DNA from 2 places in the Roseateles sp. NT4 genome. Region 2 is predicted to be linked to the other one. Evidence: riboswitches for the same ligand, from Rfam matches in the RefSeq annotation. Region 2 holds a riboswitch; the other holds the start of a gene.
The links. Region 2 has a riboswitch for glycine ahead of gcvT (glycine cleavage system aminomethyltransferase GcvT). Riboswitches for the same ligand answer to the same signal wherever they lie in the genome.

Region 1: linked by a shared signal. The riboswitch ahead of ACS5PN_RS26340 (TonB-dependent receptor plug domain-containing protein) and the one ahead of gcvT (glycine cleavage system aminomethyltransferase GcvT) in region 2 are both predicted to bind glycine.

Annotation. Positions count from the first base shown of each region.
Region 1 is NZ_JBPZGZ010000005.1:73,251-87,483, forward strand. It holds gene ACS5PN_RS26335 (propionate--CoA ligase) at 1-1,544, shown strand, start outside; glycine riboswitch at 1,601-1,709, shown strand; glycine riboswitch at 1,718-1,831, shown strand; gene ACS5PN_RS26340 (TonB-dependent receptor plug domain-containing protein) at 2,073-4,898, shown strand; gene ACS5PN_RS26345 (M3 family metallopeptidase) at 5,006-6,979, shown strand; gene ACS5PN_RS26350 (hemerythrin domain-containing protein) at 6,980-7,456, opposite strand; gene argH (argininosuccinate lyase) at 7,453-8,850, opposite strand; gene ACS5PN_RS26360 (sensor histidine kinase) at 8,978-10,078, shown strand; gene ACS5PN_RS26365 (LytR/AlgR family response regulator transcription factor) at 10,075-10,908, shown strand; gene ACS5PN_RS26370 (hypothetical protein) at 10,952-12,211, shown strand; gene ACS5PN_RS26375 (hypothetical protein) at 12,231-13,562, shown strand; gene ACS5PN_RS26380 (alpha/beta fold hydrolase) at 13,564-14,233, opposite strand, start outside.
Region 2 is NZ_JBPZGZ010000001.1:719,326-733,558, forward strand. It holds gene ACS5PN_RS03305 (L-serine ammonia-lyase) at 1-359, opposite strand, end outside; gene ACS5PN_RS03310 (hypothetical protein) at 421-834, opposite strand; gene gcvP (aminomethyl-transferring glycine dehydrogenase) at 845-3,733, opposite strand; gene gcvH (glycine cleavage system protein GcvH) at 3,769-4,143, opposite strand; gene gcvT (glycine cleavage system aminomethyltransferase GcvT) at 4,160-5,272, opposite strand; glycine riboswitch at 5,300-5,414, opposite strand; glycine riboswitch at 5,434-5,531, opposite strand; gene ACS5PN_RS03330 (PEP-CTERM sorting domain-containing protein) at 5,624-6,460, shown strand; gene ACS5PN_RS03335 (amidohydrolase family protein) at 6,467-9,709, opposite strand; gene ACS5PN_RS03340 (ATP-binding protein) at 9,773-12,334, opposite strand; gene ACS5PN_RS03345 (aspartyl/asparaginyl beta-hydroxylase domain-containing protein) at 12,417-13,316, opposite strand; gene ACS5PN_RS03350 (LpxL/LpxP family acyltransferase) at 13,331-14,200, opposite strand.

The DNA.
Region 1 (14,233 bases), on a different contig from region 2:
CGATGATTCCCGAGGCCGCCTTTGCCATGCTGGCGTGCGCGCGCATCGGTGCCATCCATTCGGTGGTGTTCGGCGGCTTTGCGTCGGTGAGCCTGGCCAGCCGCATCGAGGACGCCAGCCCGAAGCTCATCGTCTGCGCCGACGCCGGCAGCCGCGCCGGCAAGCGCATCGCTTACAAGCCGCTGCTGGACGAGGCCATCGCGCTGTCCACGCACAAACCCGCCAGCGTGCTGATGGTGGACCGTGGCCTCGTGCCTTTCGAGCGTGTGGCCGGTCGCGACCTGGACTACGCCGAACTCCGGCGCCGTCACGAGGGCGCTCGCGTGCCCTGCGCCTGGCTGGAGTCCAACACGCCGAGCTATACGCTGTACACCAGCGGCACGACGGGGAGACCGAAGGGCGTGCAGCGCGATGTCGGCGGCTATGCGGTGGCGCTGGCGGCCAGCATGGATTGGATCTTTGGCGGCAAGGCCGGCGAGACCTATTTCTCCACCAGCGACATCGGCTGGGTCGTCGGCCACAGCTATATCGTCTACGGGCCGCTGATCCACGGCATGGCGACGCTGATGTACGAAGGCACACCGGTCAACCCTGACGCCGCGGTGCTGTGGAGCCTGGTCGAGAAATACCAGGTCACGGTGATGTTCAGCGCGCCGACGGCGGTGCGGGTGTTGAAGAAGCATGACGCGGCCCTGCTGAAGCGCCACGACCTCTCGTCGCTGCGCGCTCTCTTTCTGGCGGGCGAGCCGCTGGACGAGCCGACGGCGCGCTGGATCGCCGAGGGCCTGGGTGTGCCCATCATCGACAACTACTGGCAGACCGAGACCGGCTGGCCGCTGCTGACCGTGGCCCATCACATCCCGGGCGTCGAAGCTGTGCCCACGCGCTTCGGCTCGCCCGGCGTGCCCATGTTTGGCTACGACGTGAAGCTGCTCGACGAGAACAACGGTGCGACGCTGGAAGGGGCAGACCAGAAGGGCGTGCTCGTCATCGAGCACCCGCTGCCGCCGGGCGCGCTGCAGACCGTCTGGGGCGACGATGCGCGCTTCGTCAACACCTACTGGGGCAGCGTCCCCGGGCGGCAGGTCTACTCGACCTTCGATTGGGCGACGCGTGACGCCGATGGCTACACCTTCATCCTCGGCCGCACCGACGACGTCATCAACGTGGCCGGCCACCGCCTGGGCACGCGCGAGATCGAGGAGTGCATCTCGGGCCACAAGGCGGTCGCTGAGGTCGCCGTCGTAGGCGTGGCGGATCAGCTCAAGGGCCAGGTCGCCATCGCCTTTGCCGTGCTGCGCGACCCCGGTCAGGCCTCGCTTGCGCTGGAAGGCGAGGTCATGAAGCATGTGGATTCGCAACTGGGCGCCGTGGCCAGGCCGGCGCGGGTGCATTTCGTGACCCTGCTGCCCAAGACGCGCTCGGGCAAGTTGCTGCGCCGGGCCCTGCAGGCCGTGGCCGAAGGGCGCGACCCGGGAGATCTGACAACGCTGGACGACCCCGGCGCCCTGGCGCAGGTGAAGGCGGTGTTGCAAGCTAGGTGAGGCCCCAATCTCGTAAACCAGGGTGCTGACCCACGGAGGCGGTCCCTATCGTCCGCGGCGACATCCCAGGAGAGTGCGATCAGCCCGGTTCACACAATGAGCCCCTGGTCGCCGCCGAAGGCGCAACCTCCCATACACGCTCAGGCCCAGAACTGGTTTGTCACAGGAGCCGACGCTGGAGAGCGGGACGGCGCGGCCTGAGCAGGCCGCGAACGTCTCCACCGAAGGAGCAAACGCCGCCGGGCCTCATCCCCGGCGCGTGAATCTCTCAGGTACCGAGGACAGCGGGAGCGGCGCGAAACAGCGAAGGGGCCATCGCCCCTGGCCGTTTCGTGGTCGTTCAACCCGTGCTGGAAAAACTGCCATGCCGTGCTGCCGCCAGCACTTGTCCCCACCGTTGATGGTTGCCGTGACGGCCTGAGCGCCGCCGAGCGCTCCGTCACCACCCCCCTTTCATCTCAAGCCATCCGGCGCTGCCCCAGCGGCTGCGTCTTGGCGGCGTTCGTCCCTTTCTTTCCAGGAATTCGCATGCAACGCAACACACTCAAGCCGCTGGTCGGTGCTCTCGCCCTGGCCGGCCTGATTCCCCTCACCGCCGCCGCCCAGGCACCCCGGCCCGAACAGATCGAGCGGGTGGAAGTCATCGGCAGCCGCATCAAGCGCATCAACATCGATGACGAGACGGCGACGCCGATCACGCTGATCACGCGCGATGAAATCCAGCGTTCCGGCGTGGCCACCACGCGCGACCTGCTGGAAACGCTGCCGGGATTCAACAGCAACTCGCTGTCCGATCTCAACGGCGGCAACTCCTTCGGCAATGGCGGCTCGGGCGCCAGCCTACGCAACCTGGGCAAGCAGTCCACGCTGGTGCTGCTGAACTCGCGCCGCATCGCGGCCTATCCGCTGGCCGACTACAACGAGGTGTTCTCCAACCTCGACTCGCTGCCGGTGGACGCCATCGAGCGCGTCGAGGTGCTCAAGAGCGGCGGCTCGGCGCTCTACGGTTCCGACGCTGTCGCCGGCGTCATCAACATCGTCACGCGCAGCAGCTTCCAGGGCCTCACGGTCAGTGCCAACACACAGAAGTCGCTGAAGTCGCACCAGTTCAAAGACCAGGCCGCCGCCATCACGGGCGGCATCGGCAACCTCGCGACCGATGGCTTCAACATCCTGGCCAACCTCGACTACTACCACCGTGGCGACTTCTTCTGGCGCGACGTGCTGCAGTACAGCAACCCGGCCTACAAGGAGTTCTCGCCCGGCTTCGACACGCCGTCCAGCTACAGCTACCCGGGCAACATCATCGGCCAGGGGCCGATCGCCGGCTGCAAGCTGTTCAACGCGTCCAACACCTTGTGCATGTACGACCGCTACGACCGCTTCTCGGTGCAGCCCTCGGCGGACCGCGTCAGCGGCATCGTGTCGGCCAAGCTGAAGATGTCCGAGCACCTGCAGGGCTTCTCGGAGGTGCTTTACTCCAACACCAAAAACACCTACCAGAACGCGCACAACTACTACGGCGCCGGCCTGGGCAGCGTCGTCTGGGGTGACCCCAACAGCAATGCGGCCCGCACCTTCTACTACCGCGGTCTGCCGGCCCAACACCCGCTGAACCACACCGGCGAGGAGGTCGAGTTCCGCTACCGCTTCTCGGACGATGGCCAGTCCAACCATGTCCAGACCGACCAGTACCGCGTGCTGGCCGGCCTGAAGGGCGACTGGAACGGCTGGGACTGGGAGACCGCGGCCGGTGTGATGGGCGGCAAGACCACGCAGCGCCAGCGTGGCCTGTTCAGCGACAGTGGCTTCAAGGAAGTCATCGGCGACTACAACAAGGACACGCTGGACGCCGATTTCTTCAACAAGCCCAATGGCTACAAGATCGGCCAGCCCAACAGCGCCGCGGTGCTGGACAAGCTCTTCCCCTCCATCGGCTATGACGCCAAGGTCACCCAGAGCTTCGTCGACGGCAAGATCTCGGGCGAATACGGCCGCCTGCCGGGTGGAGCCATCAATTTCGCAGCCGGTTTCGAGCTGCGCCACGAAAGCATGAAGATCGCGCCGGACGCGCTGTCCGCCTCGGGCGACATCGTGGGCCTGGGCACCGTGCGTGCGGATGCCGGCCGCAGCTTCAGCGCCGTCTTCGTGGAGGCCGACCTGCCCGTCACACAGCAGCTCAATGCCCAGCTGGCCGGCCGCCTGGACAAGTTCCCCGGCTTTGCCGCGCACTTCTCGCCCAAGCTCGCCTTGCGGGCTCAGCTGGTGCCCGAGTTCATGCTGCGCGGCTCGGTGGAAGGGGGCTTCCGCGCGCCCAACCTGACGGAAAGTGCCACCTCGAGCAAGTCCGCCTTCGACAACGGCGTCAGCGACCCCAAGCGTTGCGACGCCGCCAGCGCCCTGATCCGTGACCTCATCGCCCAGGCCAACGCGCTGCCCGACAGCGACCCCAACAAGACCCTGCTGCAGGCCCGCGCCGACAACATCGACGAATGCCGCCGCGGCGTGGCCAGCGTGGTGCGCAACAACCCCGGGCTGAAGCCCGAGACCTCGCGCATCGTCAACTTGGGGCTGGCCTTCCAGCCCTTCAAGTCCTTCAGCACGACGCTGGACTACTACGCCGTCACGCGCACCAACGAGATCGGCACCAAGGGCACGGCCGACCTGCTCGGCGCCGAGGCCCAGCAGGCGCCGGGCACCATCGTGCGCGCGCCTGACTTCAACAACGACCCGACCTTCGTCACGGCGGCCGAAGTGGCCAAGTACAAGCCGCTCGCGGGCCGGCTGAGCCTGGTCAGCGGGCAGTTCGAGAACCTTGCCAAGACCCAGACCAGCGGCATCGACTGGAGCATGAACGGCCAGTTCAGCGACCCGCTGGGCCGCCTGGCCCTGAGCTTCGACTCGACCTATCTGCTGAGCTACAAGCAGTACAGCACCTCGGACCTGCGCTACGGCGACAACCTGGCCGGCCGCTGGGGCTATGCGCGCTTCAACTTCAAGCTGCGGGCCAGCCAGGAGTGGGGCAGCTGGACGCACACGCTGTCCTACTTCTGGGCTTCCAGCACCACGCTGACCAAGGACTACTACGACACCACCTGGAACGTCGAGGACTGCGCCAAGAACAAGAACCTGACCGCCGACCAGTGCAAGGTGGCGACCTACAACCGGCTGGACTACAACCTCGCGTGGCGCCCGATGAAGGCGCTGACGCTGAGCGCCAACCTGCGCAACCTGACGGGCCGGCGCCCGCCCATCGACTACCGCAACTTCGGCCAGGGCGGGATCATTCCCGACAACCGCGAGGACGTGATGGGCCGCATGCTGCGCCTCGCCGCGGAATACCGCTTCTTCTGAGTCCGCGTGCCAGCCGTCGCCATGCCGTGCGCGGGTTTGCGCGGTATGGCGAATGGCTGGCCCCGCCGGGCAGGCCAGAATCGCCCCTTTTGCTGACGACAGACGCCATGAAACTCGCCCTGACTCCCCTGGCCGCGCTGGCGCTGAGCGCCGTTGCCGCGCAAGCGCAACCCAAGCTGCCCGCCCCCAATTTCCCGACCTTCGGCTCGGTGGCCGAAGTGCAGAGCCGCTGCGACACCGGCCTCAAGGGCGCGCAGCAGCGCGTCGCCGCGCTGGAGAAGCGCAAGGTCGATGGCGGCTGGCTGGCCGCCTATGACGACCTGACCGTCTACCTGGAAGACAACCAGGGCCCCAACGACTTCGTCCTCAATGTCAGCCCCGACAAGGCCGTGCGCGACGCCGCCCAGGCCTGCTCGCTGCGCTGGGCCGACTTCGGCTCCAGCTTCGGCCAGAACGAGAAGGTCTACCGCGCGCTGCAGAAGGCGCCCAAGAAGGACGGCATCGACGCCGAACTCGTGCGCCTGGCCTCGGGCCAGTTCGAGGACAGCGGCGTGGCTCTGCCCGCAGCCAAGCGCGAGCGCGCCAAGCAGATCCTGGACAAGCTGACCGAGCTGGACCAGCAGTTCAACAAGAACATCCGCGACGCCGGCACCCGGGTCGCCTTCACCGAGGCCGAGCTCAAGGGCGTGCCCGCCAGCGTGTGGGAAAAGGCCAAGCGCGACGAGCAGGGCCGCATCCTGCTGGGCGTCGACTACCCGAGCTATGTGCCCGTGATGCGCCTGGCCGAGAGCGGCGAAGCGCGCCAGCGCATGTGGCTGGCCAAGACCAACGAGGGCGGCCAGGCCAACCTCGACCTGCTGGCCCAGATCGTCACGCTGCGCGGCGAGTACGCCAAGCTGTTCGGCTTCGACAACTATGTCGACTTCAACCTGCGCCGCCAGATGGCCAAGAACGGCGCCTCGGCGACGCGCTTCCTCGACTCGGTGACGGGCGCCGTGAACGAGCGCGAGAAGACCGAGTTGCAGGAGCTGCGCGCCGCCAAGGCCCAGCACGTGGGCACGCCGCTCGACCAGACCAAGGTCGAGCGCTGGGACGCCACCTTCTACAGCGAGCGCGTCAAGCGCGACAAGTACAGCGTCGACCAGAACGCCTTCCGCCCCTACTTCCCGCCCCAGGCCAGCCTGGAGTTCTCGCTGCACGTCATCGAGAAGATGATGGGCGTGAAGTACACGCGCATCGACAACAAGCTCTGGCATGAGGAAGCCCAGACCTATGTCGTCAGTGACGCGGCCACGGGCAAGCCCATCTCGCAGCTCTATGTGGACCTCTATCCGCGCGATGGCAAGTACAACCACGCCGCCGTCTGGCCGCTGCGCGGCAGCGCCACCCGCATCGGCCGCACGCCGGTGGCCGCCCTGGTCGTCAACTTCGACCGCAACGGCCTGACACTGGATGAAGTCGAGACCCTGCTGCACGAGCTGGGCCATTCGGTGCACGTGGACCTGTCCAAGACGCGCTATGTGTCGACCGCCGGCACCACCGTCATGCACGACTTCGTCGAGGCGCCGTCGCAGATGCTGGAGGACTGGGTCTACGACAAGAAGGTGCTGAAGCTGATGCAGGAGGTCTGCCCGACCTGCAAGCCGGTGCCCGACGCGATGGTGGACCAGGCCACGGCTGCCAAGCACTACGGCAAGGGCATGCAGTTCGGCCGCCAGCACCTCTACGCAAGCTACGACATCACCCTGCACCAGAGCGCCAAGCCCGAGCCCCTGCCGCTGTGGGCCAAGATGGAAGGCGCCACGCCGCTAGGCTATGTGAACGGCACCATGTTCCCCGCCGGCTTCGCTCACATCGCCGGCGGCTACGGCGCGGGCTACTACGGCTATCTGTGGAGCCTGGTCGTCGCCATGGATCTGCGCACCGCGTTTGCGGCCGACAAGCTGAATGCCGACGTGGGCAAGCGCTACCGCGACCAGGTGCTGGGCCAGGGCGCGCAAAAGCCCGCGCCCGAACTGGTCAAGGACTTCCTGGGTCGCGAGAGCAACTCGCAGGCTTTCTTCGAGTACCTGAAGAAGTAATCAGGCGCAGCTGCTGCCCGAGCCGCAGCTGTGGGCTTCGCCTGCGGTTGCCGGCTCGCGGCACTCACCCGTCACCGGGTCGAAGCCGCGCTGCTCCATCGTGAAGACCAGGGCCGCATCCATCATCTCGGCATGTTGGGGAAACCAGCCCGCCAGCTCGGTGCGCAGGATGTTCAGCGGCTCGCGGTCGTTCAGCTCATTGGCGTAGCGCAGGGCTTCGCGCATCACGTTCAGCACCATGGCGTGCTGGCTGGCGTGACAGTTCTGCGCCTCGAAGCCGCAGCGCGCCATCCAGTCCTCTTCCATCGCGAAATGGGCTTCGGTATGGGCTAGCAGCGCCTGGTAGGCGGGCAGGGCGTCGATGCCGGCGTCCAGCGCTTCGCCATAGGCGTTCAGCAGTTCGACGAACTCCTGATGGGTGTGGTCCAGCGTGGGCTGGTTCAGCACCAGCTTGTCGCTCCAGGCCAGCGTGCTCATGCGAGACGGGCGCGATGGCGTGCCACTTGAGCGCGCACCTGCGCGGGCGCCGTGCCGCCCAGCACATTGCGGGCGTTCAACGAGCCTTCCAGCGACAGCACCTCGAACACATCGGCCTCGATGCGGGCGTCGAAGGCCTTGAGCTCGTCCAGCGTCAGCACGGCCAGGTCCACGCCCTTGGCCGTGGCCGTCTTCACGGCATGGGCGACGACCTCGTGCGCATCGCGGAAGGCCACGCCCTTCTTGACCAGGTAGTCGGCCAGGTCGGTCGCGGTGGCATGGCCCTTCAGCGCCGCGGCGCGCATGGCCTCGGGCTTGGGGGTCAGGCCGGCCAGCATGTCGGCAAAGATGCGCAGCGTGTCCTTCAGGGTGTCGACCGTGTCGAACAGGGGCTCCTTGTCCTCCTGGTTGTCCTTGTTGTAGGCCAGAGGCTGGCCCTTCATCAGCGTGACCAGGCCGACGAGGTGGCCGACGACGCGGCCCGTCTTGCCGCGCGCCAGCTCGGGCACGTCGGGATTCTTCTTCTGCGGCATGATCGACGAGCCGGTGCAGAAGGCATCGGGCAGGGCGATGAAGCCGAAGTTCTGGCTCATCCACAGGATCAGCTCCTCCGACAGGCGTGAGATGTGCAGCATGACGAGGCTGGCCGCCGACGCGAACTCGATGGCGAAGTCGCGGTCGCTGACGGCATCCAGGCTGTTCTGGCTACACGCCTCCATGCCCAGGGTCCTGGCGACGCGTTCGCGGTCCAGCGGGTAGCTGGTGCCGGCGAGAGCCGCCGCGCCCAGCGGCAGGCGGTTGACGCGCTTGCGGGTGTCGAGCATGCGCTCGGCGTCACGCGCGAACATCTCCACATAGGCCAGCAGGTGGTGGCCAAAGCTGACCGGCTGGGCCACCTGCAGATGGGTGAAGCCCGGCAGGATGACGTCGGCATGCTCGGCGGCTTTCTCGACCATGACGCGCTGCAGGGCAACCAGCAGGCCGCCAATCTCGTCGATCTCGCCGCGCAGCCACAGGCGCACATCGGTGGCGACCTGGTCGTTGCGGCTGCGGCCGGTGTGCAGGCGCTTGCCGGCGATGCCGACGCGCTCGGTCAGGCGCGCCTCGATGTTGAGGTGCACGTCCTCCAGGTCCAGCTTCCATTCGAACTTGCCGGCCTCGATCTCGGCGGCGATCTCGTTCAGGCCGCGCTGGATGGCCGCGTGGTCCTCGCCGCTCAGGATGCCCTGGGCCGCCAGCATCTCCGCATGGGCCAGGCTGCCGTTGATGTCGGCCTTCCACAGGCGCTTGTCGAAGCCCACACTGGCCGTGTAGCGCTTGACCAGATCGCTCATCGGCTCGGAAAACAGGGCGGACCAGGCTTGGGACTTGTTGGCGAGTTGGTTGTCTGACATGACTGAGGTAAGGCGGGCGGCGAAATTCAGCGCGCAAAATGCATGCGCAGCCCGGGATTATCGAACGCCAGCAAATCCAACCCTTCGCGACCCGTTGCCATAGCGTTAACAGGCCCTATCCCACGCCATGCCCTTCTTCAAGCGCCGCGTGCCGACACCGCCCAGCGGCTGGCACGAGTCTTTGCAGCACACCCAATGGGTGGGCTTCGCGGCCACCGAAATGCCCGAGCTCAGCAAGGGCCCCTTGCTCGACCCGACGCGCGCCTTCGATGTCTGCCACGTCGGCCTGGTGCTGCGCGCCGTGCTCGGTGTGCAGCTGCTGCTGGCTTTGGGCGTGGCCGTCGTCGCCCGCGACGCTGGCCAGTGGCTGACGCTGATGGCCAGCGGCACGGTGGTGACCCTGTTTGCCGTGCTGTCCTGGCTGCTTGCCGTCTGTGCCGCCCGGCGGTTGTGGCCTCGTCTGCCCGAGCCGGTGCAATGGGGCGCGCTGATGCTGCTCGGCGCCGTCAGCGCCCTGATGGGCTTCTGGCTGTTGAACCTGATCAACATGGACCCGGTCAGCGGCTGGCGCGCCGCCAGCATCGCCGCCTGCGGCGCCAGCGGAGCGGCGGGGCTGCTGTCCTGGCTCAAGCTGCGCGAGCATTCCCAACGCCCGGCCGATGCGCTGGCCCAACTGGTCGAGCTGCAGTCGCGCATCCGGCCGCACTTCCTGTTCAACACGCTGAACAGCGCCATCGCCCTGGTCCAGATCGACCCGGCCCGTGCGGAGAGCGTGCTGGAGGACCTGGCCGAGCTGTTCCGCGTCGCCCTGGCCGACGCCAGCGCCTCGGTCACGCTGGCGGAAGAGGTCGAGCTGGCGCGCCGCTACCTGGCGATCGAGCAGATCCGCTTCGGCCCGCGTCTGCGCATCGTCTGGAACCTGGACCCCGAGGCCAACGCCGCCGGCGTGCCGCCGCTGCTGCTGCAGCCCTTGGTGGAGAACGCCGTGCGGCACGGTGTCGAACCCAATGACGAGGGGGGCGAGCTCGAGGTGCGCACGCGGCGCCGCGGCGCCGAGGTCGAGATCCGCATCGTCAACAGCGTGGGGGCGCCGTCCCGCACGGCCGGCCATGGCCTGGCCCTGCGCAATGTGCGCCAGCGCCTGAAGCTGATGCACGATGTCGCCGCCCGCCTGGACATCGAATCCACCCCGCAACGCTTTTCCTTGCGTATCCTGGTGCCGTTATGACAACAGCCCTGCGCGTTCTTCTCGTCGACGACGAACCCCTGGCCCGGCTGCGCATGCGCAGCCTGGTCGATGCCATCCAGGAGCCGCGTTGCGAGGTGGTCGCCGAAGCGGCCACGGCCTCGCAGGCCACCACCTGGCTGCGCGACCATGCCTGCGACATCCTGCTGCTGGATGTGCAGATGCCGGGTGCCGACGGCCTGCAGTTCGCCGACAGCCTGGTCCAGCGCCAGGTGGACCAGCCCGGGTTGTCGATGCCCTTGATCATCTTCGTGACGGCCCACGCCATGCACGCGCTGCGGGCCTTTGAGCTCGACGCGCTGGACTACCTGACCAAGCCGGTGCGCCGCGAACGCCTGCAGGCCGCCCTGGCGCGTGCCGCCCAGCGCCTTGCCGAGCGCTCGGCCGCCCAGGCCCAGCAACCTGCCGAACAGCCCACGGCTCCCGACACCACCGACTTCGTCACCCTGACCGATCGGGGCCGCCTGCTGCGCATCCCCATCACGGAGGTGCTGTATTTCAAGGCCGAGCTGAAGTACGTGACCCTGCGCACCGCCAGCGAAAGCCATGTGCTGGATGGTGCGCTGTCCGAGCTGGAGCAGCGCTTTGGCGAGCGCTTCCTGCGCGTGCACCGCAATGCGCTGGTGGCGCGCTGGGCCGTGCGTGAGTTGGAACGCCACACGCCGACGTCCTTCAGCGAGCTGGACAGCAGCGAGGCTGCCGAGGTCGCCGACAGCTGGGCGGTGCGCATCGTCCATGTCGACGAATGGCTGGCGGTGTCGCGGCGTCAGGTGGCTGCGGTGCGTGAGGCGTTGGCGGGGCAGAAGACTTGAGGCTGTCCTGCGGCGATCCGAGCCGTACTCACGAGACGCCGCCTTGACCAGCAGGGGCAAGCGCTGGGCCGTGCTGGGCCTACTGCTGGTGGCTGGCGCTGCCGGCCTGTTGGGCTGGCGGGCGAGCCGGCCTGCGCAACTCGCCGTGACGGCGCCCGTGCCAGCGGTCGCGCTGCCCTCGTCGTCGGCGGCATCCGGTCCAGCCGGCGGGACCGACGTCGCTGCCCTGGTGATCCAGGCCTCGGCGGCCTCCCAGCCGGACCGGGCCGGCACCGAGGCGAACAAGGAGTTCGTCGACGTTTGCGGCGTCGGGCGGGTGCGTCGCAGCGATATGGAGCGGGCGGAGGGGCAGGCCGAGCCCGTCTGGGCCCAGGCGCTGAATCGGCAGACCGAGCAGGGCATGGCCGACATGCTGAAGCGGCTGGATGCCGGCTCGCTGAGGCAGCGCGTCGCGGCCGCGGTACTGCGCGGCGACGTCCAGGCGGCGGCCCAATTGGCGGTGTCGACCGATGATGTCAAGACTTACCGCTTGGCCGTGCGCGCCTGCAGCAAGGACGCCGCCTACCGCAGCCACTATCCCACCGCCCAGCAATGGCAGGCCCGTATGGCGGCGTCGGCGGCCAGCGGCTTTGTCGTACCTGAGCTGCCACCCCCTGGCCCGATGCCGACAGCGTGTGCCGCCATCAACCTCGAAAGGCTGGAGCTGCTGGATCCTGGCGATGCCTGGCCGTCCGTGATGCGCGTGAACGATGCCGCTGCGCGACGTGATGAAGCCGCCGTCAACCTGGCCCTTTATCAGCTCGCACAGAAATCGCGGCTTTCCATCAACACCCGGGCTCTCGGCGCCACGGTTGCCGAAGTCATCGGTGCTGAACCCACAGTGGGCGAGGCCTGGGCCATGACCCTGGCGGTAGGGACGGACATGGCCTCCATGCTGGACGGCAATCTGCTCGGGCTTATGCGTCCCTGCCGTGGCGACGCGCTGAAGGACGCCAACCGGCGCCAGCTCTGCGAACAGGTCGCGCGACGCATGCCCGGCATGCTGGCGGAGGCGACCGACGCCCGTGCTCTGCATTCACTGGAAGAGCGCCTGGGCCTGGCACACAGCCCGCAGGCGCTGTCGCGCGAGGAGCTGGACCGCGGGCTCAAGGCCATGGTCGACGACGGCAACCGCTGGATGGACGAGCCCACCTGCGCCAACTTCTCGGACATGGGCCAGCAACTGGTGAAGGTGGCCCGCGAGGGCGAGCTGGCTCGCATGAAGGCCTATCTGAAGACGGTGCCGGCATCGGCGCCGCACTGATCACCGCTATGCTGACGGCATGACTGCACGCAGACGTCGCGTCCTGGTCGTGGCCTTGCTGGCTGTCGCGTTTCTGGCGCTCTGGATGTGGATGGGCCGGCGCGGCATCGCCGCGGATGCCGAGGCCATGACGCCGCCAGCGGCATCGGCGAGCGCGGCAACGGCCGTCCTGGCGCGTGTCATGGCCACGCCAGCGTCCGCAGGCGTGGCAGCTGCGGCTCCGGCGGCCCTCGTCACCAAAGTCGTCGACAAGCGTGCCGTGCTGGCGAATCAGATGAAGGCTGACTGGTGCGGTTTCGGTGCCGAACAGCGCCGGCAGTGGCTGGCGGCGGTCAATGCTGCATCGAGCGCTGCGTCGGTTGCGCCTCCTCCCGACCGCGACATGCTGTTGAGCGAGGAGGTCGGTACGGAGCTGCTGGCCGAAGCCACCGCCGAGGTCGTGCGGCGCTGGGTCGCCGTGCTGATGCAGCGTGGCGACCCGCGCTCTCAGGCCCTGGCCGACATTCTGGGCAGTGACGCAGAGGCGAATGCCCGCCTGCAGCGTCGCGCCCGCAGTTCCGCCGATCCCATGGTCACCGTCCTTGCGCTGAGGCGGCCTTGTGCCAGCGGCGCCTGCATCAATGTCGAGGCCTCGCAGTGGTCGCGGCTGGAGCCTGAGAATCTGCAGGCCTGGCTGGCGCTGGCGGAGGCACCGGGCGGCGCGGGCCGCAGCCAGCAAGCCTATATCCTGGAGCGCGCCGCCAGCGAGGCGCGCTACTCCCGCAGTTATCAGCAGGAACTTCAGGCCCTGCTGCTCAGCCTGCCGCAGACCGAGAAGCCCGGCCTGCAGGCCCAGGCGGAGGCCCAACTCATCATCGGTATGGTGTCGGCCTGGCCCTGGCGCAGTGCTCGCCCGCTGCTGGACAGTTGCCGCGGCGGCATGGCTGAGGCCGGTGTGGCGCAGCGCTGTGAAACCGCCGCCAACCTGCTGTGGCAGCAGGACAGCCTGATGGACCGCGCGATGGCCATCGCGCTGGCGCGGCCGCTGCTGCCGGTGCGGCCCGACCTGCGCAACCTGTGGGAAGGGCGGGCGCGGGAGTACGAGGCGGTCGGCCAATGGACGAAGAGCGCTCTGCAGCGCGTGATTCAGAAGTTGGTCCCGGACGAAGAAGCCCTGGTGTCGCGCTGCGGCGCGTTGGCCGGCATGCGTGAGCTGCAGCGCGAAATGGCGGTCCAGACCGACTGGGTCGGGGCGCGCGCCGAGATGCGCGAGGCCAAGGCCAATGAGGCGGAGTTGTCGGCGTTGTGGCGCCAGGCCGCCGGCCGCAGTGTGCTGGAGCCGCCCCGAACGGCGTCTGCGCCGAAAAGCTGACTCAGACCGCCGGCACCTTCTGCATCGCCGCTAGGCTCTCCAGGATCAACGCGTTCACACGCGCCGCATCGCCGATCGGCGCCATATGCCCGGCGCCTTCCAGCAACTTCAGCTTCACCAGCGGCAGGCGCACCGACAGGCTCTGCGCCACGCGGCGGGCGCTGGCGCGGGTGGCGGTGCCGCAGATGAGCTGCACCGGCATGCGCAGCAGGTCCAGCAGGCTGTCGCTCCACTGCGCGGCAAACAGGGCCTCGAAGTGGCGGCGCACCGTGGGCATGGCTTCGGCCAGGCGCATGTGCTGGGCGAAGTCCATGTCGGGCCATACATCGCGACCCTGCCAGTAAGCGCAGAAACCGCGGGCGGCGCCGAAGTCGTTGCCGCGGTCCAGGGCAGCGCCCAGGGCGGCGGCAACCTCCGTGATCTCTTCCCACTCCGGTTCGTTGGGCCCCAGGGCCGGCAGCAGGCCGAAGGCGACGGGTTCGTACAGCGTCAGCGACAGCACGCGATGGCGCTGTTGCAGGGCCATCTGCAGGGCGACGGCGCCACCATAGCTGTGGCCGACGAGGTGGAACTCCTGGTCGCTGTCGAAGGGCAGGCCGGCCAGCACGCCATTCGCTTCGACGGACAGCTGGCTGGGCATGAGCTCCGGCCAGTTGGGGCGGCCGCCGTGG
Region 2 (14,233 bases):
AAGGTCTCGCGGCGCTTGAAGACCAGGTCCTTGGCCTCGTCGAAAGCGACCCGGTGCTGGCCGATGATGTTGAGGTCGCCGGCGCGGATGGCATCCAGCAGTGCCGGGATGGCCTCGATGTCCACCGTGTCCGGCTCATGCCCGGCCAAGCCCAGCAGCACCGCCTTGTCGCTGCCGTGGCCCTTGCCGGTGGCTCCCAGCGATCCGTAGAGGATGACCTGCACGCGGGCCACCTTGTCGAGCAGGCCATCGTGTTGCAGCCGCAGCCCGAACAGGCGCGCGGCGCGCATCGGTCCGACCGTGTGCGAACTGCTCGGGCCAATGCCGATCTTGAAGAGGTCGAAAACGGAAACGGCCATATGGCGCTACCTTGAGTTGATGAAGCGCCGCTCAGCTAGGGGCTTCGGATGTCTTGCGCAGCTAGACGCCGCGGCTGTCTTCAGCTGTTCGCTCGACGACAAACTTTGGATTCGGCCCCAACCAAGCAGCCTTGAATGAAGTCAGTGCGCTGAACAGCGAGCCCAGGATCGCCATTCCCAACCCCAGCGCCAGCGCAAACATCATGACGAGCGCCGTGACGGAGTCCTTGAACCCAGAGGATGCCGACATTGCCAACGCCAGCAGCGCCGATACAGCGGAAAGGAGCAGCAACCAGCCTAAGACGAACCAGGTCTTGCGACGGTAGTAACTGCTTTTGGCTTCGCCATCAGCTGGGAAAGGCCCGGTCCAGGTGAACAGCAGTCGCATCGGTGCCGATTTGGGAAAGCGCTTAATCCCCCACCGCAAGCCAAAAACCAACACCATGAGCAAAGCGATCAAGAGGTCGTTGCTCATGGCGTGACGATCAGGCTTCTTGGTATTCGCTCAGCGGCACGCAGCTGCAGAACAGGTTGCGGTCGCCATACACGTTGTCCACGCGGCCCACCGGCGACCAGTACTTCTGGCGGCGCAGCGAGGGCAGCGGGAAGGCGGCAGCCTCGCGGCTGTAGCCGTGGGTCCACTCGGTGGCGCTGACGACCATGGCCGTGTGCGGCGCATTGACCAGCGGGTTGTCCTCGCGGCTGACCTTGCCGGACTCGACGTCGGCGATTTCGTGGCGGATCTGGATCATCGCGTCGATGAAGCGGTCCAGCTCGGCGCGCGACTCGCTCTCGGTCGGCTCGACCATCAGCGTGCCGGCGACGGGGAAGCTCAGCGTGGGTGCGTGGAAGCCGTAGTCGATGAGGCGCTTGGCGACGTCTTCGGCGCTGACGCCGCTCGTGTCCTTCAGCGGGCGCAGGTCCAGGATGCACTCGTGGGCCACGCCGCCACCCTTGACGCCGTCAATGCCACCCGAGAAGTGGATGTCGTAGTGGTCGCTCAGGCGGGCCGCCACGTAGTTGGCCGACAGGATGGCGACCTCGGTGGCCTTCTTCAGACCCTCGGCGCCCATCATGCGGATATACATCCACGAGATGGGCAGCACGGCGGCGTTGCCCAGCGGGGCGGCGGACACGGCGCCGATATTGGTTTCCTTGCCCAGGCCGGCGGTGCGGTGCGCCGGCAGGAAGGGCACGAGGTCGTCCACCACGCAGACGGGGCCGACGCCCGGGCCGCCACCGCCGTGGGGGATGCAGAAGGTCTTGTGCAGGTTCAGGTGGCTCACGTCGCCGCCGAACTCGCCGGGGGCGGCAATGCCGACCAGGGCATTCATGTTGGCGCCGTCCACATAGACGCGGCCGCCGTGGCTCTTCACCATCTGGCAGATCTCCTTCACGTGGGTGTCGAACACGCCATACGTGGAGGGGTAGGTGATCATGATGGCGGCGAGCTTGTCGGCGTGCTGCTCGCACTTGGCCTTCAGGTCGGCCAGGTCGATGTTGCCTTCCTTGTCGCACTTGGTGACGACGACCTGCATGCCGACCATCTGGGCCGAAGCCGGGTTGGTGCCGTGGGCCGATTCAGGGATCAGGCAGACGGTGCGCTGGGCGTCGCCGCGCGACTCATGCCAGGCCTTGATGGCCAGCAGGCCGGCGTATTCACCCTGCGAGCCGGCATTGGGCTGCAGGCTGATGCCAGCGTAGCCGGTGCATTCGGTCAGCCAGTTCTGCAGCAGGGTGTCCAGCTCGGTGTAGCCGGCAAGTTGGTCCTGCGGCGCGAAGGGGTGCACGCCCGCGAACTCCGGCCAAGTGATGGGGATCATTTCGGCCGTGGCGTTGAGCTTCATGGTGCAGGAGCCCAGCGGGATCATGCTGCGGTCCAGCGCCAGGTCCTTGTCCGACAGGCTGCGGATGTAGCGCAGCATCTCGGTTTCGCTGTGGTGGGTGTTGAAGACCGGGTGGGTCAGGTAGGCGCTGCTGCGGCGCAGTTGCGACGGGATCAGGCTGTCCACGCCAGCGGCGAACTCTTCCACCTTGGGTGCTGAAGCGCCAGCAGGGGCCAACCAGCTCCAGATCGCTTCGATGTCGGCACGCGAGGTGGTCTCGTCCAGCGCGATGCTGACGTGCTTGTCGCTGTGCTTGCGCAGGTTGGCCTGGGCGGCGACGGCCTTGGCGGTGACGGCAGCAGCGTCGCACTCCACCAGCAGCGTGTCGAAGACATGCGGCGTGACGACCTTGACGCCCATGCGGGTCAGGCCGGCGTGCAGGATGGCCGTGTAGCTGGCCACGCGCTCGGCGATGCGCTTGAGGCCTTGTGGGCCGTGGTAGACGGCGTACATGCTGGCGACGACGGCCGGCAGCACCTGGGCCGTGCAGATGTTGGAGGTGGCCTTCTCGCGGCGGATGTGCTGCTCGCGGGTCTGCAGGGCCAGGCGCATGGCGGGGTGGCCTTGCGCGTCCTTGCTGACGCCGACGAGGCGGCCCGGCATGGAGCGCTTGAACTCGTCCTTGCAGGCCAGGAAGGCGGCGTGCGGGCCGCCGGCGCCCATGGGCATGCCGAAGCGCTGGCTGTTGCCGGCCACGATGTCGGCGCCGAACTCGCCGGGCGACACCAGCAGAGTCAGGGCCAGCAGGTCGGTGCAGACGATGAAGGCGGCCTGCTTGGCATGGGCCTGGTCGGCGAAGGCCTTCAGGTCATGGATGAGGCCGGTGGTGCTGGGGTATTGGCAGACGACGGCGAAGTAGTCGTTCTCGGCCATCAGTGCGGGCGCCATGCCGACCTTGACCTCTAGCCCCAACGGCGCGCAGCGCGTCTGGATGACCTCGATGGTCTGCGGGTGCACGTCGCCGGCGACGATCAGCGTGTTGCTCTTGCTCTTCACGCCGCGCTTGGCCAGCGTGACGGCCTCGGCGGCCGACGTCGCCTCGTCCAGCATGGAACCGTTGGCGATGTCCATGCCGGTGAGGTCGGTCACCATGGTCTGGAAGTTCAGGATGGCTTCCATGCGGCCCTGCGAGATCTCGGCCTGGTAGGGCGTGTAGGCCGTGTACCAGGCGGGGTTCTCGAGGATGTTGCGCAGGATGACGCCCGGCGTGTGCACGCCGTAGTAGCCCTGGCCGATGAAGCTCTTGTAGACCTTGTTCTTGCCGGCGATCAGCTTCAACTCGGCCAGTGCGCCGGCCTCGGTGATGGGCGCGGGCAGCTTCATGCCCTGCGAGCGGCGGATGGACTTGGGCACGACCGCGTCGATCAGCGCGGTGCGGCTGGCCACGCCGACGGCGGCGCACATCAGGGATTCATCGACGGCATCCGGCCCGATGTGGCGGGCGTGGAATTCGGAGGCGTCTTCGAGTTGGGAGAGCGGCGTCGGCATGGCGGGTCTTGCTTCGAGAAATTACAGGGCTTGGATCAGAGCGTCTTCAGCAGCGCGTCGTAGGCGGTCGAGTCCATCAGCGCGTCGAGCTGGGCGGGGTTGCTCAGCTTGACCTTGAAGAACCAGCCGGCCTTCAGCGGGTCGGTGTTGGCCAGGGCCGGGTCGTCGCGCAGGGCTTCGTTCACTTCGACGACTTCGCCGTCGACCGGCATGTAGACGTCGGCCGCGGCCTTGACGGATTCGACGACGCCGGCAACTTCCTTTTCGGCATAGGTCCTGCCGACTTCGGGCAGGTCCACGAAGACCACGTCGCCCAGCGCATCCTGGGCGTGAACGGTGATGCCGACGGTCGCGGTGCCGTCACCATGGACGTCCAGCCATTCGTGGTCGGGGGTGTACTTGATGCTCATCGTTCAGGCTCCGTGATTAGCCGCGGTAGTAGCGGTTGGGGGTGAAGGGGGTGGAGGAAACAACCATGGGCGTGCGCTTGTCGCGCACGACGGCGAAGACTTCGGTGCCGACGGCCGTGTGGGCCTTGTCGAGATAGGCCAGGGCCACCGGCTGGTTGACCGTGGGGCCGAGCGTGCCGCTGGTGACGGTACCGATCTCGGTGCCGTCGGCGCTAACGATCTTGGCGCCTTCACGCACAGGCATGCGCTCCTTGCCGACCAAGCCGACACGCTTGCGAGCCGCGCCGTTGGCCAGTTGCTCGTCGATGACGGCGGCACCGGGATAGCCGCCGGCCCGGGCGCCACCGGCGCGGCGCACCTTCTGGATGGCCCAGGTGATGGAGGCTTCGACCGGCGTCGTCGTGGTGTCGATGTCGTGGCCGTAGAGGCACAGGCCGGCTTCGAGGCGCAGCGAGTCGCGTGCACCCAGACCGATGGGCTTGACCTCGGCATGGCTCAGCAGCTTGCGGGCCAGGGCCACGGCGTCGTCCTGGTGGACGGAGATCTCGTAGCCGTCTTCGCCGGTGTAGCCCGAGCGGGTCAGGAAGGTGGCTATGCCGTCCAGCTTGAAGAAGCCGCCGGTCATGAAGGTCAGTTGGGCGACCTCGGGGTTCAGGCGGCTCAGCACGTCGACGGCTTGCGGGCCTTGCAGGGCCAGCAGGGCGCGCTCGGGGACGGGAATGACTTCGCAGCGCGAGCCGATGTGCTTCTGCATATGCGCAATGTCCTGCTCCTTGCAGCCGGCGTTGACGACGACGAAGAGGTCGTCGGGGCGCTTGCAGACCATCAGGTCGTCCAGCAGGCCGCCTTGCTCGTTGGTGAACAGGGCGTAGCGCTGCTTGAACACACCCAGGTCGATGATGTCGACCGGCACCAGGGTTTCCAGCGCGGCGGCGGCATCGGCGCCCACCAGGCGCACCTGGCCCATGTGCGACACGTCGAACAGGCCGGCGGCGGCGCGTGTGTGCTTGTGCTCGGCCATCACGCCGGCGGGGTATTGCACCGGCATGTCGTAGCCGGCGAAGGGCACCATCTTGGCGCCGAGTTCGACGTGGAGGGCGTGAAGAGGTGTTTGCAGCAAAGAGGACATCAAGAGCTCCGACGGAATTCGGGTTTGGATGTCCTCGCTGTCCGGGGTACCTGAGAGATTGACAAGGCGGTTGGCAGTCCCGCGCAAGCTTGCCCCTTCGGTGGACCCGCTCAAGGGCGGGCCTCTCTCCAGTGAGGAACGCCCCAGTGTCTGCCACCGGTGGCGTTTTGTCAGTCCTTTTGCCTGAGCGTTCGAGCGGTGAGGCCCTGCGCCTTCGGCGGCCCCCAACAACCCCGGGGCGCTCTCCTGACTGGGGGGCATTCTAGATGCCAAAGAAGGACGTCTTCGGACCTAGGGGGTGTCGTTTCAAAACCCGTGTCGCAGACTGGTCCGACAACCAGGAGACAGGCCATGATCTTCTCGCGTGCATTGGGTGCCATCACGCTGGCTGTTGCCAGCATCGGAGCGCAGGCGGTCACGAACGTGACCGTGCAGCTGGGCGTGAATCCGAACTTTGCCGGTGGCACAGGCCCCGTGAATCCGGTGCTGACCCAGGCCGGCCCCGCCGAGCTGAGCAGCGGCCTGGTGACCGGCGGCTTCAGTTCCAGCGGCATGGCGCATGCCTATGCCGACATCGGCACACTGAAGGTGGACGGCACGTCCGAGGGCAGCCTGAACAGCCTGGCGCGGGCCAGCTGGCGCGACGACTTCATGCTCAACCTGCCGGGCGTGGCCGCCAACACCCAGGTCACCGTCAATTTCACGCTGCTGTTCGACGGCAGCCTCAACGTCGGCTCGTCCAACATCGGCTCGGCGTCCTGGCAGGTGAGGGCGGATGTCGGCGGCGGTGCCTACGACCTGGGTGGTGATGCCACCCTGTACAACAACTCGCCGTCGCTGGCCAAGCATGGCTATTTCGGCGACCCGCTGGGCGCCTTGCACGGCACGGCCACCTTCCTGACCGGCCAGAACCTGCCCCTCATCGTCGAGCTGACGGGTGTGGCCCAGACGGCCTACGACGGCCACGACGGCCCCTTGGCCACGGCGTCCTTCGACCTGGCGCACACCCTGCGCTGGGGCGGCATGACCGTGTCGCTCAACGGCGTGCAGCAGAACGACGTGATCCTGACCTCGGGCTCGGGCTTCAACTATCTGCAGGCGGCACCCGTGCCCGAGCCGGGCACGTTGATGATGGCGCTGTGCGGCGCCGCCGTGCTGGTGGCTCGGCGGCGCCTGTCCCGCACTTAGTCGCCCTCAATCACCCATGTGGCCCGACTCCAGGGCCTCGCTGTCGATGGGCATGCTCTTGCCGTCGGCACCTTCGAAGAACAGCGGCTTGCGGGCCTTGGCCACCGGCGCCACCTGGTTCATCGTCATGGCGTCGAACAGGCGGCCGTTCTGCATCACCTGGACGATGCGGTCGGTCTGGCGGATGTCGGCCAGCGGGTTGCCGTCGATGACGACCAGATCGGCCAGCTTGCCCGGCTCCAGCGAGCCCAGGTCTTTCTCCATGCCGAAGTTGCGCGCCGGGTTGATGGTGGCGGTGCGCAGGGCCTCGTGAGGCGTCATGCCGCCCATGACGAACATCCACATCTCCCAGTGCGTGCCCAGGCCTTCGCGCTGGCCGTGGGCACCGATGGAGGTGTTGACGCCGGCGCGTGACAGCTGGGTGGCGGTGCGGGCGACGCGGATGACGTTGAAGTCCTCCTCGGGCGCCGTCTCGCGGCGCACCGAGCGCGGCTCCAGCACGCTGCGCGGCACATAGCGGCTCAGCAGCGGGTGCTTCCAGACGTCTGTGCGGGCATACCAGTAGTGCTCGCCGTCCAGGCCGCCGTAGCCGACGTTCAGCGTCGGCGTGTAGCCCACGGCCGTCTGGCCCCACAGCTGCTTCACGTCGTCCCAGACCTCGGCCAGCGGCAGCGCGTGCTCCACCGTCGTGTGGCCGTCGACCACCATGCTCATGTTGAGCTGGAACAGCGAGCCGCCTTCGGGCACCACCATCATGCCGGTCTGGCGCGCCGCCTCCAGCACCTGCTGGCGCTGGTCGCGGCGCGGTTGCTGGTAGCTCTTCACGCTGATGGCGCCTTCGGCCTTCTGGCGGTTCAGGTGGGTCAGCGCGTCGTCCAGGCTGTTGACGTTGGAATAGAAGGGCGTGCGGGCGCCGTAGAGGATGGTGCCGGTCGAGTAGATGCGCGGGCCCAGCACGATGCCGGCACGTTGCATCTCGCTCTGCGTGAAGATGGCCGAGCTGAGGTTGGACGGGTCGTGCAGCGTCGTCACGCCGAAGGCCAGCGACGCCAGGTTGACCCAGCTGGTCTGAGGGATCAGGCCGGAGTCGTTCATGGCGCCGTGCCAGTGGGCGTCGATGAAGCCCGGCACGATGGTCTTGCCGCTGGTGTCGATGCGCTTGGCGTCGGCGGGAATGGCGACGTCCTTGCCCACGGCCACGATGCGGTTGCCGTCCACCAGCACGGTGCCGCCCTCGATGATCTCGTCGCCCTTCATGGTCACGACGCGGGCGCCGGTCAGCGCGATCTTGCCCGTGGGCTTGTCGCTGGCCTGCTCGAAGCCGATCTTCTGGCTGGTTGCCTTGTCCTTGCCTTCCGCGTTGGCAGTGAACAGCTCGTCGCCCAGCGTGAAGTGCAGCTGCTTGCTGTCGCCGCTCCAGTGCAGGGCGGAGGCTGAGTTGACGTCGAGCTGGCGTACCGGCAGGGCGTCCATCTTGCCGCCGACCGTGATGGGCTTGCCCGCCAGGGGCAGCGGCGTCACATAGGCGTGATAGCGCTCGACAAAGCCCAGCCATTGGCCGTCGGGCGAGACGCTGTACTCGGCCGCCGCGTCGCTGCGCGCCACTTCCGTCTCGCTGCGGTCGCGCAGGTTCAGGCGGGTCAGCGAGAAGCGCTGCTCGACCTCGCTGGTGCTGCTGGTCTTGGTGAAGAAGAGCTCGTCGCTCTTGGCGCCGAACTGTGCGCCGCTACCGTCCTTGCTGAAGCGCTCGGGCTTGCCCGAACCGTCGGCGGCGGCCAGGTAGAGACCGGTGTCCAGGCTGTGCCAGGGGCTGGTCAAGCCGCCGCCCTTGACCTTGCGGTAGACGACCTGCTTGCCGTCCGGCGACAGGCGCGGCTCCAGGTATTTGCCCGGCTCCTTGACGACGACGGTCTCGCGGCCGCTGGCGACGTCCAGGCGGCGGATGGTGCCTTGCGTGTCGTCACGCCAGGTCGCGAACACCAGGCTCTTGCCGTCGCGCGACCAGCTCGGTGCGAACTCGAAGGCGTCGTTCTGCCTGGTGAGACGACTCGGGGCGCCGTTCGGCAGCTCCTTCACATACAGCGAGCCCAGTGCCGAGTAGACGACCCGCTTGCCGTCGGGCGACACCTGGGCGCCGCGCAGCTGGTGCACGGCGAACTTGTCGGGCGCGACGACCTGGGCGTAGCGCATGGGCTCGCGCAGCTCGCGGGTGTCCTTCACATGGAAGGGGATGTCGGCGGCCGTGCCCTTGAAGGGGTCGACGCGCCAGATCTTGCCCTCGGCCCAGACGACCATCTCCTTGCTGCCAGGCATCCAGGCAAAGCTGGGGTAGACGCCCCACATGGCCCAGATCTCCTGCAGGTCGCGCGACAGGCCGCTCCAGGCCGGGAACTCGCGGCCGGTGGCCAGGTCCTTCAGGAACAGCGTGCTCTGGTTGCGCACGCGGCGCACGAAGGCCAGGTATTTGCCGTCGGGCGAAGGCGTCGGTCGCACCGCGCCGCCGGGGCCGGTGACGAAGGCCTCGACCGAGCCGTCGCTCAGGTCCTGGCGGAAGATCTTGTAGATCTCGCCATTGCTGTCCTTGTTGTACTCGAACACGCGGCCGGGCGTCGTGTCCTGCGAGTAGTAGAGGTATTTGCCGTCCGCAGACACGGCCGGCTCGCCCAGGTCCTTCTGCCAGTTGGGCTTCTCGTTGAGCTGCACGCCCTTGTTCTTGGCCGCGTCGCCATCGACGTGGAACATCCAGATCTCGCCCGAGCCTGCGCTGCGCGTGCCGGTGTAGTGCTTGCGTGCCAGCAGGTATTTGCCGCTGGGGTGCCAGACCGGGTTGTTCAGCAGGCGGAAGTCTTCCTTGGTCACGGCATGCACGCCGCTGCCGTCGGCATTCATGACCCAGATGTTGTCGCCACCGCCGGCATCGCTCAGGAAGGCGATCTGCTTGCCGTCGGGCGAGAAGCGGGCCTGGTGTTCCCAGGCGATGGAATGCGTCAGGGCCTTGGCCTCACCACCGGCGATGGGCAGGGTGTAGAGGTCGCCGAGCAGGTCGAACACGATCGTCTTGCCATCGGGGCTGACGTCCACGCTCATCCAGGTGCCGGTCTTCACGTCGATGTTGGCCGTCTTGGCCACGCCGGGCGGCGTGTTGACGTTCCACGCCGGTGCCTTGGGGGCTTCCTTCGGCGCTTCTTGAGCGTTGGCGGCGAGGGCCGCGGCCAGCAGCAGGGAGGGGGCGAAGCTCAGACGAGACATAGGTCGGGTGTGGGAAGACCAAAACCTTCGATGCTAGCGAAGGCCGGCTTGTCCACCCGTTCGTCACGCCCCTGTCAGGGCCAGGGCTTCGCTCAAACTGAGGGTTTGTCCCAGGCTCCAGGCGGCCTTGGCGCCGACGCTGCTGAGCTGGGAAGCGGCCAGGCGACGCACGCGGGCCAACGCACGGGCTTCGCGAGAGCCCAGCACGCCCAGGTGACGCTGCCAGTACTGCTCGGCGAAGGCCGCCAACTGCAGCGCGTGCTCGGGATGGCGCAGTCGGGCCAGCGGCCGCGGGAAGAGCTGCAGCGTCAGCGCGCGGGCATGCAGATGCTGGCGACCATGGGCGATGCGCAGGGCCTGGCGCGCGGCAGCGAGGGCGGCGGGCCAATCGCGGCGCGACTCGTGCGCCATCGCGAGGGTGTAGGCCGCGTCGAGCTGGCCGACGCCGTCGCCGTCTTCCTCGGCCAGGCGCTGGCAGGCCGTGATCCAGCCCACGGCCGTCGCGGTGTCGCCGAGTTCGATCAGGCATTGGGCGCGGTTGCGCAGGCGCGCGGCGGCCTGGCGTGAATGGCCGACGGCCTCCCACAGTTCCTGGGCGCGGGCATAGAGCGCCTCCGCCTGCGCCGGCTGGCCGCGCGACACGGCGATGGCGGCCAACTGCTGCCAGGCACGGGCTTCGGTTGCGACATCGCCGACGCGGCGGGCCAGGGCCACGGCTTCCTCCAGCGGACGGGTCTGGCCCTGCTCGCGGTTGTCGCCGGCCAGCAGCACCCAGGCGCGGCGCACCAGGGCCGGGGCTCGCGCGGCCGGGTCGGGGCCGGCGAGTTGCAGCGCACGTTCCGCCTCGGCCAGGGCCAGGGTGCGGTCGCCATGGGTGAAGGCCAGTTGGGCACGCAACTCGTGGCCGGCAGAGGAGGGCGCCAGCTGCAGCAGCAGGCCGAGCTGATCGACCAGGGTGCGGTCCACGCCGTCGCTCTCCCAGCAGGGGCGCAGGGCCAGGGCCAGGCTCAAGCCGGCTGCGGCATCGCCATCGTCAGCTGCACTGCTGATGAGGGCGCGCGCCTGCTCGCGGCGCGGCGTCCAGGCCGTGATGGGCGCCTGCAGCCCGAGGGCTGTGGCCCAGTCGCACAGGGCGGCACGCAACGTGCGGCGGGTCGCGCGCTGCTCGGCCACGTCTGTGCGGGCGAGCACACCGCGGCGCAGCAGCTCCAGCATGCGGTAGCGCGGCTCGGCGTCGCCGCCGGCCTGCACCAGGGAATGCCCCGTCAGCTCATTGAGCAGGGCCGGCGTGCCGTCCAGGGCAGCGACATCGGCCCAGGCAAAGGCGCCGGGCAGGGCAGCCAGGCGTTGCAACAGCGCGCGCGGCTCGGGGCCGAGCAAGGCCAGGCTCCAGTCCAGCAGGCCGGCCACCGAAGCGTGGCGAGGCGCGCGCGTCGGGCTGGCCAGCCACGTCGGCATGGCGCCGGCCCCCAGGCCTCGCCACTGCTCCAGCATCTGCGCCGGCGAGAAGCTGCGCACCCGGGCCGCGGCCAGCTCCAGCGCCAGCGGCAGGCCTTCGAGTTCGCGGATCAATTCGGTCAGCGCGGCCTGGTTGTCGCGGCTGGCTTGGAAATCAGCCCGCACGGCGCGGGCGCGGTCGACGAACAGGGCCTGGGCGGTGTCCGTCGCGTCGGCCAGCGGCGCCACGTCGAGCAGGGTCTCGCCATCCACCTCCAGCGCATGGCGGGACGTGACCAGCAGGCACAGCGCCGGTGCCAGCGCCAGCAGGCGCTGCACGGCCTGGGCGACGATGCCCAGGGCCTGCTCGGCGTTGTCCAGCACCAAGAGGCGCATGCCGCTCGGGTCCTGCAGCGCCGCCTCGATGGCCGGCCAGCCGCCACCGCGCGTGACCATCAGCGCGCGCTCCAGCGCCGCCACCAGGCCGGCCTCGTCGCGCACCTCGGCCAGGGCGGCCATGCCGCAGCTCCAGTCGGCCTGCTTGAACTGCAGCCAGGCCAGTTCCACCGCGAGCCGCGTCTTGCCGACGCCGCCCGGGCCGATGAGGGTCAACAGCCGCGCTTCAGGCAGTTGTGCGGCCAGGGCTTCGAGGCGGCCGGGCGGCGCGAAGTAGCGCGTCAGATAGCGCGGCAGGCTGGTGGCAAACGTCGGCTGGGGCGGGGCCGGTGTCGTCGCGAACTGCAGCACCGGCGGCGCCTGGGCCGGCAGGTCATCGGCCAGCGCGGCGAGACGATGGCGCTCGGTCACCACCCAGTCGTCGAAGTGGCCCGGCAGCAGCTCTCCACCGTAATGAGCATGGCTGCGGCTGGCCTCGAAGTCCTGCACGTCGGATGTCAGCGCGCCGGGCAGCAGCGAGATCTGCAGGCGGTCGGCGTTGAAGAGAGGGGCCTCCTCGGTCTCGAGCAGGGCGCGCAGGGTCGACAGGGTCTGGCGCAGGCGGTTGCGGCCGACGTCCAGCTCGACGCCGGGCCACAGCAGCTCGACGAGTTCCTCGCGCGGATGCTGGCGTTTGGGTTGCAGCGCGAGGCGCGCCAGCAGCAGGGCCGCGGCGCGGCTGGGCAGGCGCGTCAGCTCGACGCGGCCGGCGCGCTCGATCTCGAAACCACCGAGCAGGCGCAGCCGCAGCATGTCAACGGCGCCCGGCCGCCCGTAGGCGTTGACGCGCCCCCTCGGGGGGCAGCGGCCGGAGGGCGCGTGGGGGTCTCATGTTCTATGGCCAAAGCCACCAGACGATCAGGCCGCCGAACAGCACCCACTGGATGGCGTAATAGGCAAAGCGGCTCTTGGCCTTGATCCGCTTGCCGAACATGCGCACCTGCTGCACATAGGCGAACAGGCGGTTGATGCCGCCAGTCTTGTCCGTGTCTGAGTTGGGCGCCGAGGCCGCGCGGATCAGCGTGTTGCTGATGAAGTGGTTGAACCAGCGCGCCACCGGGTTGTTCAGCGGCCGCTCGACGTCGCAGAACAGGATGATGCGCATCATGTCCGACTGGTTTTCGGCATAGTGCAGATAGGTCTCGTCGAAGATGACGCCTTCGCCATCGCGCCAGAAATAGCGCTCGCCGTCGACCGAGATATAGCAGCTGTCGGCGTTGGGCGTGACCAAGCCGAGGTGGTAGCGCACCGAGCCGGCAAAGGGGTCACGGTGGGTGACTAGGCGTCCGCCCGGCGGCAGGGCCGCGAACATGGCGGCCTTCACGGTCGGGATGCGCTGCAGCAGCCCGGTCGTCACGGGGCAGAGCTCCTTGGCCGAAGAGTGCGCGTCGTCGTACCACTTCAGGTGAAAGCGCGTCCAGCCGGTCTTGAAGAAGCTGTTGAAGCCGGCGTCGTTGTACTTGTCGCTCTTCTTGATCTCGCCGGCATCGGCCAGCTTGAAGGCCTCGGCGCGGATGTCCTGCCAGTGTTCCTCCAGCAGCTTGAGCTCCGGGAAGCCCGCCACCGGCAGATAGGGCTTGGCCGGCAGCTTGGAGAACAGATACATCAGGCAGTTGATGGGCGCCATGAAGGTGGAGTGATCCATCAGCTGGCGGAAGAAGCGCAGGCGAACCCGGCCGCGGAAATGCACATACATCGTGCTGGCGATGAAGATCGCGACGATGCTGAGCTTGATGTAGGGGATGTCGTTCATCGTGCGTAGAAGTCGGCCTCGCCGGGCGGGCGCGACTTGAAGCGTTTGTGCAGCCAGAAGTACTGATGCAATTGTCGGCGCGCCTGGGCCTCGATGACGGCATTCATGCGGGTGGCGTCGGCGACGATGTCATCGGTCGGGAAATTCTGCAGCGCGGGTTCGATCACCAGCGTATAGCCATCCGCTTCCCGGCGCGGGTAGCAGGGCAATACGGCCGCCTTCGTCACGGCCGCCATGCGCGACAGCCCGCCGATGGTGGCCGCCGGCACGCCGAAGAAGGGCACGAAGACCGAGTCGCGCGCGCCGAAATCCTGATCGGGCAGGTAGTAGAGGCGGTAGCCTTCCTTCAGCGCCCGCAGCGTCGGCCGTGTGCCCTGCTGGCGCGCAAAGATGATGCCGGTGCCGAAGCGCAGGCGCTTGGCGCGGAAGAAGGCGTCCAGCCAGGGGTCCTTCTGCACCGAGTAGATGCTGACCAGGCGCGTCTCCAGTGACACCCTGAGGCCGGCCAGGTCCAGGCCGGTGAAGTGGGGCATCATCAGGATGACATTGCGGCCGTCCAGGGCGCGCAGATGCTCCAGGCCTTCGATGCGCACCAGGCGTTTGAGCTTCTCGCGCGAGGCGAACCAGCAGTAGCCGTACTCCAGCAGCATCTGCACCATGGCAACGAAGTTGCGTCGCAGCAGGCGGGCGCGCTCGGCCTCGCCGAGTTCGGGCAGGCACAGGCGCAGATTGACTGCGCCGATGCGGCGGCGCGAGGTGGGCAACGCATAGATCAGGCTGCCCACCAGCCAACCCAGGGCGGTGATGACCCGGAACGGCAGCCAGCTCAGCAGCCAGACGACGCCGACAAGCAGCCTCAGGCCCACGGGGTCCTCGGTCGGTCAGTCAGCAGATTCCGT